DNA from 2 places in the Viridibacillus sp. KH_047 genome. Region 2 is predicted to be linked to the other one. Evidence: riboswitches for the same ligand, from Rfam matches in the RefSeq annotation. Region 2 holds a riboswitch; the other holds the start of a gene.

Region 1 (4,373 bases), 1.0 Mb from region 2:
GTAAGATATCAGCTTGCTGAGCAAGTGCTTGTGCTACAAATGTACGTTGTTGCTCCCCACCTGATAAAAATTCGAGGTTTGTATGTTCATAGCTATCCACACCCGTTTGCTTCATAGCTTTTTTTACTGCATTTTCATCTTGTTCTGACCATGTCGAAAACCAACTATTTTGATGTGGATAACGTCCTAAAGCTACTGTCTCACGTACTGTATGCGAAAATGCATGGGCATGAAGCTGTGGTAAAACAGCCATTTTGCGCGCAAATTCCTTCGGTGAGAAATGTTTAATATTTTGTTCTTCAATGAGTACTTGACCAGTTGTGGAAGGTAAGATACCACTAATCACTTTTAACAATGTGGATTTGCCGCTACCATTTGGTCCTAATACGCCAAGAATTTCGCCCTTTTTCACGGTAAACGAAACGTCTTGAACTATTGGCCTGGTGGCGTCATAGCCACCAGTAATATTTTCTACAGTAAGCATACTTACGCACCTTTCGTTCTTCTTTGTCGGAAAAAGATATATGAAAATACTGGCGCACCAATAAGTGCAGTAATGACACCTATTGGTAACTCTGTTGGCGAAATAATCGTACGAGCAACTAAATCACAAACAATTAATAATGATGCTCCATTTAAAAACGATAAAGGTAATAAATGACGGTGATCTGCGCCAAATAAAAGTCGTGTCATATGCGGTATAACGAGTCCAACAAAGCCAATTGTTCCAGACACTGCAACTGCAGCACCTGTTAACATAGATCCGCCTATTAATATCAGAATTTTACTTTTCTTCACGTCAACACCAAGATACTTGGCGCGTTCTTCTCCAAATAACATCGCATTTAATTCACGACGGTTTAACCATAATAAAAACGAACCGATGAGTACAAAAGGCCACACCATTTTGACATACGGCCATCCGCGCATTGAGACGCTTCCCATAAGCCACCCAATGATTTGCCGTAACTCATCACCTGTTAAGGCGATTAGCAATGAAATAACCGAACCTAAAAACGAACTAGCGATTATACCAGTCAAAATCAGTGTTTCCATTTTCATAGTACGATCGATTAAACGTGCAAAAGCCATCACACCCATCATCGCCAATAAGGCCCCTAGCATGCTGAAGGCTGGTAATGTATATATACCAAAAACAGGGGTCGAAATGCCGAAAAAGAGCGTCACCACAGCACCTACCGAGGCACCAGATGACACTCCTAACGTATACGGATCGGCGAGAGGATTCTTCAGCAATCCTTGGAAAGCCGCACCCGCAATTGCCAGTGAGGCTCCTACTAAACCTGCAAGCACAACACGCGGCATGCGTATTTTCCACAATATATTCGTTGCTGTTGGATCCGCTGCCGTATTCCATAACGTACTAATTGGTACTTTAACAGAACCAATTGATACACCTAGCCAAATGCTAACAATTAAAATCAAAATGGCTATGATGTACCCTAAAAGTGTTTTCTTCACTCAAAAGCCTCTGGATATACTGCTTTTGCAATGACCTCTAAGCCTTCAGCAAGACGAGGACCTGTACGACTTGTTAAGTTCGCATCAACTTGAACAACTGCATCATTTTTAACAGCTGTGATACTATCGAACCCTTGACGTTTTTTCACCTTCTCAACAATATCTTTTACATGGTTGTATTTCACAATAATTGTATCTGGATTACGTTTCACAATTTCTTCAGGGTCAATTTTGAACCAACCTGTTTGATCTGCTGTGACGTTTTTAATATTAGCTAGATCAAACATTTCTTGCACAAATGTATCTTTACCTGCTGTGTAAATATCAGGTTCATCTGATGTTTCGACGAATGCGGATTTTTGTTTTACATCTTTTACTTTTGCTTGCACTTCTTTTACTCTTGCTTTCATATCATCAGTAATCTTCTTAGCCTCATCCGTTTTACCAGTAATGTGACCTATTTGTTCAATTGTTTTATACGTTTCATCAAAATTTCCAGCGTTTTTTACAACAAAAACTTTCAATCCAGCATCACGTAATTGTTGGAGACCTGCTTCAGAAGTACCTAAAAGTGTTTCGTGTGCAAATACAACTTCTGGATTTAAGCTAATAATTTTCTCGGCGTCAAATTCCATCCCACCGACTTTTTCTTTTTTCGTTGCAGCTTTAGGATAATCATCATTATCCGATACAGCAGTAATTTCTTTTTCTAATCCTAACGCGAAAAGAATTTCTGTATTACTTGGTACTAGAGTAATAATGCTCTTTGGTGCTTCTGTAAATTTCACATCATTGCCAAGTGCATCAGTCACTGTTAATGGATATCCTGCTACCTGTTGCTCTGTTGCTGGCTCACTATTTTCCTTTTTCTTTGCATCATCCGTTTGGCCACAGCCTACTAACACACCTAGTGCTAAAGCAAACACTAAACTAAATTGCCATATTTTCTTCATTTACATTTCCTCCTTTTTCATAAAAAAAATCTCTCGTTTTACGACGAGAGATACGATGACAGTGAATTTATACATAGCAGTACTCAAAAATGCACTTTTACTGACACCATTTCTATCCGCGTAGTTCTAATTGGTGGTCTCCATGTTGGCAGGTCTCCTGGCTCGTGATCACAGCTTGCCGTGCCTTCCCAAAGCGCTATGCTTTAGTGACAAATTACGACTTGCTCACACATACAGTGGCGGGACCGCATCGGATTTGCACCGACTTCCCTTTTCTCTTTACTAAATCAAAGTAAAGAACCAACATGTTTCACATATACAATTTTTTATTACATCTTGTACAATTATACAGAAAATTAAATACTTGTCCAAGTTGTTAATAGGCTTGATGGAATTATTAGTAATAATACCTTGTGACATAAATCGATGAAGTCTAGCCATTTTCTCATTAACTAGCCGAAATCATTCTTTATCTTTCATCTGTTCTTTATATAAACAAAAAGACTATTCCACACTTTTTCAGTGCGAATAGTCTTTTTATAAGTACCTCTTAGTTTCATCAGCTTATTCGGCATCTGTAGCAAAAAGGTTCCTTTTATAATTACATTTTCTCAGGTGCTGATACGCCAATTAGTTTTAGTGAGTTGGCAATTGTTGTACGAACTGCTGTAATTAGAGATAATCGTGCTTCTGAGCGATCTTTATTGTCAGCATCTAATACTTTTTCAGCATTGTAGAAGCTGTGGAAAGTTGCTGCTAGTTCTTGAATGTAGTTAGTAATACGGTGTGGTGTGCGATTCTTCGCAGCATCCGCAACAACTTGTGGGAAGTCCCCTACTTTTTTCAAGACATCAATTTCTTTCTCTGCATTAAGAAGATCTAAATGTTCTTCAGATGCTGCTAAGCCTTGTTCTTTTGCTTGGCGCAAGATTGAAGAAATACGAGCATGTGCATATTGTGCATAGTATACAGGGTTTTCATTTGATTGCTTAACAGCTAGGTCAAGGTCAAAGTCCATATGTGAATCACCCGCACGCATTGCAAAGTTGTAACGTACTGCGTCTAAGCCGACTTCTTCAACAAGTTCACGTAAAGTAACCGCGTTACCTGTACGTTTACTCATTTTCACTTTTTCGCCGTCTTTCATTAAGTTCACCATTTGAATGATTTCAACTTCTAATGTGTCACGATCGTAACCAAGTGCTTCGATTGCCGCTTTCATACGTGGGATATAACCATGATGGTCAGCTCCCCAAATGTTGATAAGTTTAGTGAAGCCACGTTGAATTTTATCTTCATGGTATGAAATATCTGGTGTTAAATATGTGTAAGAGCCGTCATTTTTTATAAGTACGCGATCTTTGTCGTCGCCAAATGTTGTCGAGCGGAACCAAGTAGCGCCTTCTTCTTCAAATACATGACCATTCGCACGAAGTTTTTCTAAAGCCTTTTCAACTTTACCTGATTTATAAAGTGATGTCTCAGAATACCAAACGTCAAAGTCTACACGGAAGTTTGCTAAGTCTTTTTGTAATTTACCAAGCTCTAATTTCAAGCCATGTTCACGGAAAAATTCAAAGCGCTCCTCATCTGACTTACTTAGAATCGAATCACCAAAATCAGCAGCTAGTTTACCTGCGATGTCGATAATATCTTGACCATGATAACCGTCTTCAGGCATAGTAGCTTCTAAGTCTAATGCTTGTTTGTAACGAGCTTCTAAAGATGCTGCTAAATTATTGATTTGATTACCTGCATCATTGATGTAGTATTCACGTGAGACATCATATCCTGCAAAGTCTAAAACGTTACATAATGAATCCCCTACAGATGCTCCTCGGGCATGTCCTAAGTGAAGGTCACCAGTTGGGTTAGCTGATACAAATTCAACTTGTACTTTTTCATTAGCGCCAGCTTGAGAACGTCCATATTCAGCGC
Region 2 (4,373 bases):
GAACAAGTAATCATTGCTTTAGCAGACGCATTGAATGGGAAATCAACATTTGCAAGATTAGCAGCTGGGGATGTACCAGATACTAATCCACCAGTAGAAAATCCAGATACTGATGGCCCAACTGAACTTACAGTGGGAACAATTTCAAACAAAACAACTTTAGTAACTGGAACAACAGTAGCAAATGTAAAAGTCTCAATATATAATGGAACTAAATTACTTGCATCAACAAAAGCTAACAGTAAAGGAACTTTCACGCTAAAGATTCCAGCACAAAAGGCAAATGTGAAATTAGTCGTAAAGACTACAGACGAAGCTGGCAATGCTGGTGTAACAAAAACAATTACTGTATTAGATAAAATTGGACCAACGAAACTCACAGTGGGGACAATTTCAAACAAAACAACTACTGTAAAAGGGACTACAGAAGCAAAAGCAACTGTTTCTATTTATAAAGGCTCTAAACTAAAATCAACAAAAGCGAGTAGCAAAGGCAACTATACACTGGAGATTCCAAAACAAAAAGCGAACGTAAAATTAGTCGTTAAAACGAAAGATACAATTGGTAATAAAGGTGTAACAAAAACAATAACTGTAAAAGATAAAATTGCACCAAAAAAACCAACAGTATCTAAAATTACATCGAAAACTACAAAAGTAAAAGGTAAAACTGAAGCAAAAGCAACAATTACAATATACAATAGTAAACATAAAAAAATTGGCTCAGCTAAAGCATCAAGCAAAGGCAATTTCAGTGTGAAAATCAAAAAACAAAAAGCAAATACTAAACTATCAATTTACGCAAAAGATGAAGCAGGAAATAAAAGCAGCAAACTGAGCGTGAAAGTAAAGTAATGGTCATGTGAGAAAGGGCAGTCCTAAAAGTCGGTAAAAACCGGCCTTTTAGGACTACCCTTTTTTTATTTGGAGCTGTCTAACTTGATTATTGTTTTGAAGAAGCTTAAATTACGTAAAGGGTTTTGGGGATATTTACAATATAATTCTCTTAGTGCAAAACCTAAAAGGAGCTGATTATTTGATTATCATTTTAGAAAATATTAAGGATTTAGCCTTTTTATTAATATTCATTTCTAGCGCTATTTATTGTAGGCAGCTTAAATTAACTAAGTGGAAAAGAAGACTTTCTAAAGGCGGGATGACAATGTATCTAATTACTTCAATTGCACTACCTGTTTACGCAGCTATTTATCTTCTTCTTCTTCTGGGAACATAAAATATGCTGTACTGTCTTATATTAGGGAATTACATCAATCAGAGATTGAATCTAAGCGGCTGTTTTCGCTTATTTCTAAGTGCAAGTGATATGATAAAATAATCATAGAAAAATAGTGAAAGAGTGATTCAATGCAGGTCAATGTGAAGGATACAAGTTTAGTGCTTGAGGGCGGAACATTCCGTACATTATTTACGTCAGGCGTACTCGATGCTTTTTTAGATGAAGAGATAATGATGCCACATGTTGTCGGTATTTCAGCAGGGGCTATTAATGCCTGTTCATATGTGTCGGAGCAAAAAGAGCGTTCACTTCGCGTTCTTGTTAATTATCGTCATGACAAACGCTATATAGGCATTCGTAATTTTTGGCGAGAAAGAAGTTTATTTGGATTAGACTTTGCTTACAATATAATTCCAAATGAGCTAGATAAATTTGACTGGGATAGATTCCAACAATTCGAGGGAACAGTAAAATTTGGTGTTACAAATGCGTATACAGGGGCCATAGAGTATATGGACGCACTTGATATGGATAAGGAATGTACATTATTGCGCGCTACTTGTGCAATTCCTGTATTGTTCCCAGAGATTAAGATAAATGGTACTCCATACTATGATGGGGGATTAGCAGATCCAATTCCTATTCAGCATTTAGTAGATGAAGGTTTTGAAAAGCATGTGCTTGTGTTAACTCGACCAAAAGGCTATCGAAAAGTAATAGATCGCCAAAGTAAATTAGTCATGAAGCTCCTTCGTAAACGATATCCCAATTTAGTAAAAAGCATGGAACAACGTGTGGAGCATTATAATGCCTCGCTCGATTATTGTGAACGTTTGGAAAAAGAGGGAAGAGCCTTTATTTTCAGGCCAGATGCACCATTAAATAGCTTCGAAAAAGATTTAACTCAGATGCGAGCAAATTATGATATGGGCTATAAGAAAGCCGCAAAACAAATGGATGAATTAAAGGGTTTTTTAAATATATAGAAGAGCAAAAACAGATTCTCAGGTGCGAGAGTCTGTTTTTGCTCAAGTAGGAGAAAACCAATTTTTAAGGTCTATTATGTAGAATATTGAGTTTTTATGTACAAATTTAATTTAATTTTTCCGAAAAGTATAGATTTTTTTTATTATTGTGATAAATTTATAGTAAGTGAATATCGTATGCCAGAATTAGGTGCATTAAAATGCATAAAAGGGAATTCGGTTTAATGCCGAAGCTGTATCCGCAACTGTAAGTGCTGATGAAATAAGGAATGCCACTGTTAATTAACGGGAAGGCCCTTAAAGTAAAGTGAAGCATGAGCCAGGAGACCTACCTATTTCATAGCGTATATCTACTCTTCGGATTAAAGTGAGTATACGGCAAAAACAAACAACATTTGACGTTTTTTTGTCTTATTATTTTTTTTGTCTTATTATTTTGTGTCTTTAAGCTATTTCTCCGTGGAGAAGTAGCTTTTTTGTGTGTACAAATTTTTATGATGGAGACTAATTATGAAAATGCATTTCTCACTATTCGAAAGTAACAAAAATATGTAAGAGGGGGATTCAAAATGAACTACATGTTAAAACGATACATAAGCTTTACTTTAACCTTTGTACTGTTTTTATCTTTACTAACACCGTTTTCAGCTCAAGCGGAAAATAGTACAGAACTAGGAAATGAAAATATAATAGAAAATATTGGGGATGAAACACAATCTGAGGGGAAAGTTGATCCTGGAGAGTCTGTACCACCGACAATAGAAGATACGGAGAAAGCAGAAAAAACTGAGAAAATAGAAGAAACGGCTGAACAAGGAGATTTAACAGAACACGTAAAACCAACTGTAAATGAAAAACTAGTCGAATCAATCGAAAAAGTAAAAGAGTTCTATAATAATAACAATAAAAAGATTAGTAACATAGTGATTAGTTCACATAGTGGTTACTGGTCGCTAACTGCTATGTATGCTCTAGGCATCGATGTTCAAAAGTATCAATGGGAACCTGGCTTTGAAATTACCAGTGAACATTCTTTTTGGGTGAAACCTAAAACTGCTGCTTCAAGCACTTCAAATGAAGATGCAGGTACTATTATAGGTGCTTATATTCTAGGGTTAGATCCTACCAACCTTGGACAACGCAACATTGTTGAAGATTTACAAAACAAACAACAAACTGACGGTAGCTTTTCCACAGCATATGGTGAATCTTGGGCATCAATTGCGCTAGGCTTAGCAAATGCAGACTATAATAAAGCCAAACATTTAGAAGTAATATTAAAGAAACAAAATAGTTCAGGATTATTCTCTGGATTTGGTTCATCTGATGATTTAGATGTAACAGGTTGGGATTTAACTGCATTAACGCTATTAAATAATGCTGATAATTCTAATGAAACAATTAACGAATCTATAAAAAAAGCAGTAGATGGTATTCATGCAAAATATCAAAAAGATGGCTTTGTTAATAATACGAACTCAATGGCAAGTATTATTATGGGGCTTGCTGCAGTTGGAGAAGATTTAACAACGGACAAATGGAGCTATGAAAAAGACGGTCAAAAAGTTAATATTCTTGAAAAAATGATTGATGATTACCAATTAGAAGATGGTTCATTTAAATGGATGATCAAAGATACGAAAACCAATATGATGGCTACCGAACAAGTTGCAATTGCTCTAGCAGATGCATACCGTCAACAATCAATATTTGCAGAGTTAAAATCAGCAGATATTCCAGAGTTAAATAATCCAAAACCAATAGCACCAGAAAATATTGATCCATTGAAAAAATATACAATACCTGTACAAATAAATAAACTTAATGATATAAAACCTGACGCATTCAAAGAAGTTATAGCTAAAACAGATTTTACAGCCATAATTGAAAATAAAAAAATAAATCTATCAATAAAATTAAATAAATTGATTAATAAAATTGAATTAAAGCAAGGTAATACATTTAATTCATTAGAATGTTCAGACCTGACATGTATTCAGGAAGGTCTAGCAATTGATCAAGAAATCGTATTAAAAGTGCACTATACAGATTCAACAGCTCGTGCCCTAAAAGGAACAGATTTAGCCCAAGAAATCACTTTAAGCCTTGATACAACAAAAATATTTGAAATAAAAGAACCTGACAATCCT

The links. A riboswitch is a leader RNA that binds a small molecule or an ion and turns the genes downstream of it on or off. The one in region 2 is predicted to bind cobalamin.
Region 1: linked by a shared signal. The riboswitch ahead of AC3IS5_RS18270 (ABC transporter substrate-binding protein) and the one ahead of AC3IS5_RS13495 (Ig-like domain-containing protein) in region 2 are both predicted to bind cobalamin.

What each region holds. Positions count from the first base shown of each region.
Region 1 is NZ_CM174479.1:3,727,911-3,732,283, forward strand. Features, by position in the region: gene AC3IS5_RS18260 (adenosylcobinamide amidohydrolase) at 1-484, opposite strand, end outside; gene AC3IS5_RS18265 (FecCD family ABC transporter permease) at 487-1,482, opposite strand; gene AC3IS5_RS18270 (ABC transporter substrate-binding protein) at 1,479-2,435, opposite strand; cobalamin riboswitch at 2,566-2,755, opposite strand; gene argS (arginine--tRNA ligase) at 3,037-4,373, opposite strand, start outside.
Region 2 is NZ_CM174479.1:2,731,303-2,735,675, reverse strand. Features, by position in the region: gene AC3IS5_RS13510 (Ig-like domain-containing protein) at 1-855, shown strand, start outside; gene AC3IS5_RS13505 (hypothetical protein) at 1,037-1,234, shown strand; gene AC3IS5_RS13500 (patatin-like phospholipase family protein) at 1,366-2,223, shown strand; cobalamin riboswitch at 2,395-2,574, shown strand; gene AC3IS5_RS13495 (Ig-like domain-containing protein) at 2,793-4,373, shown strand, end outside.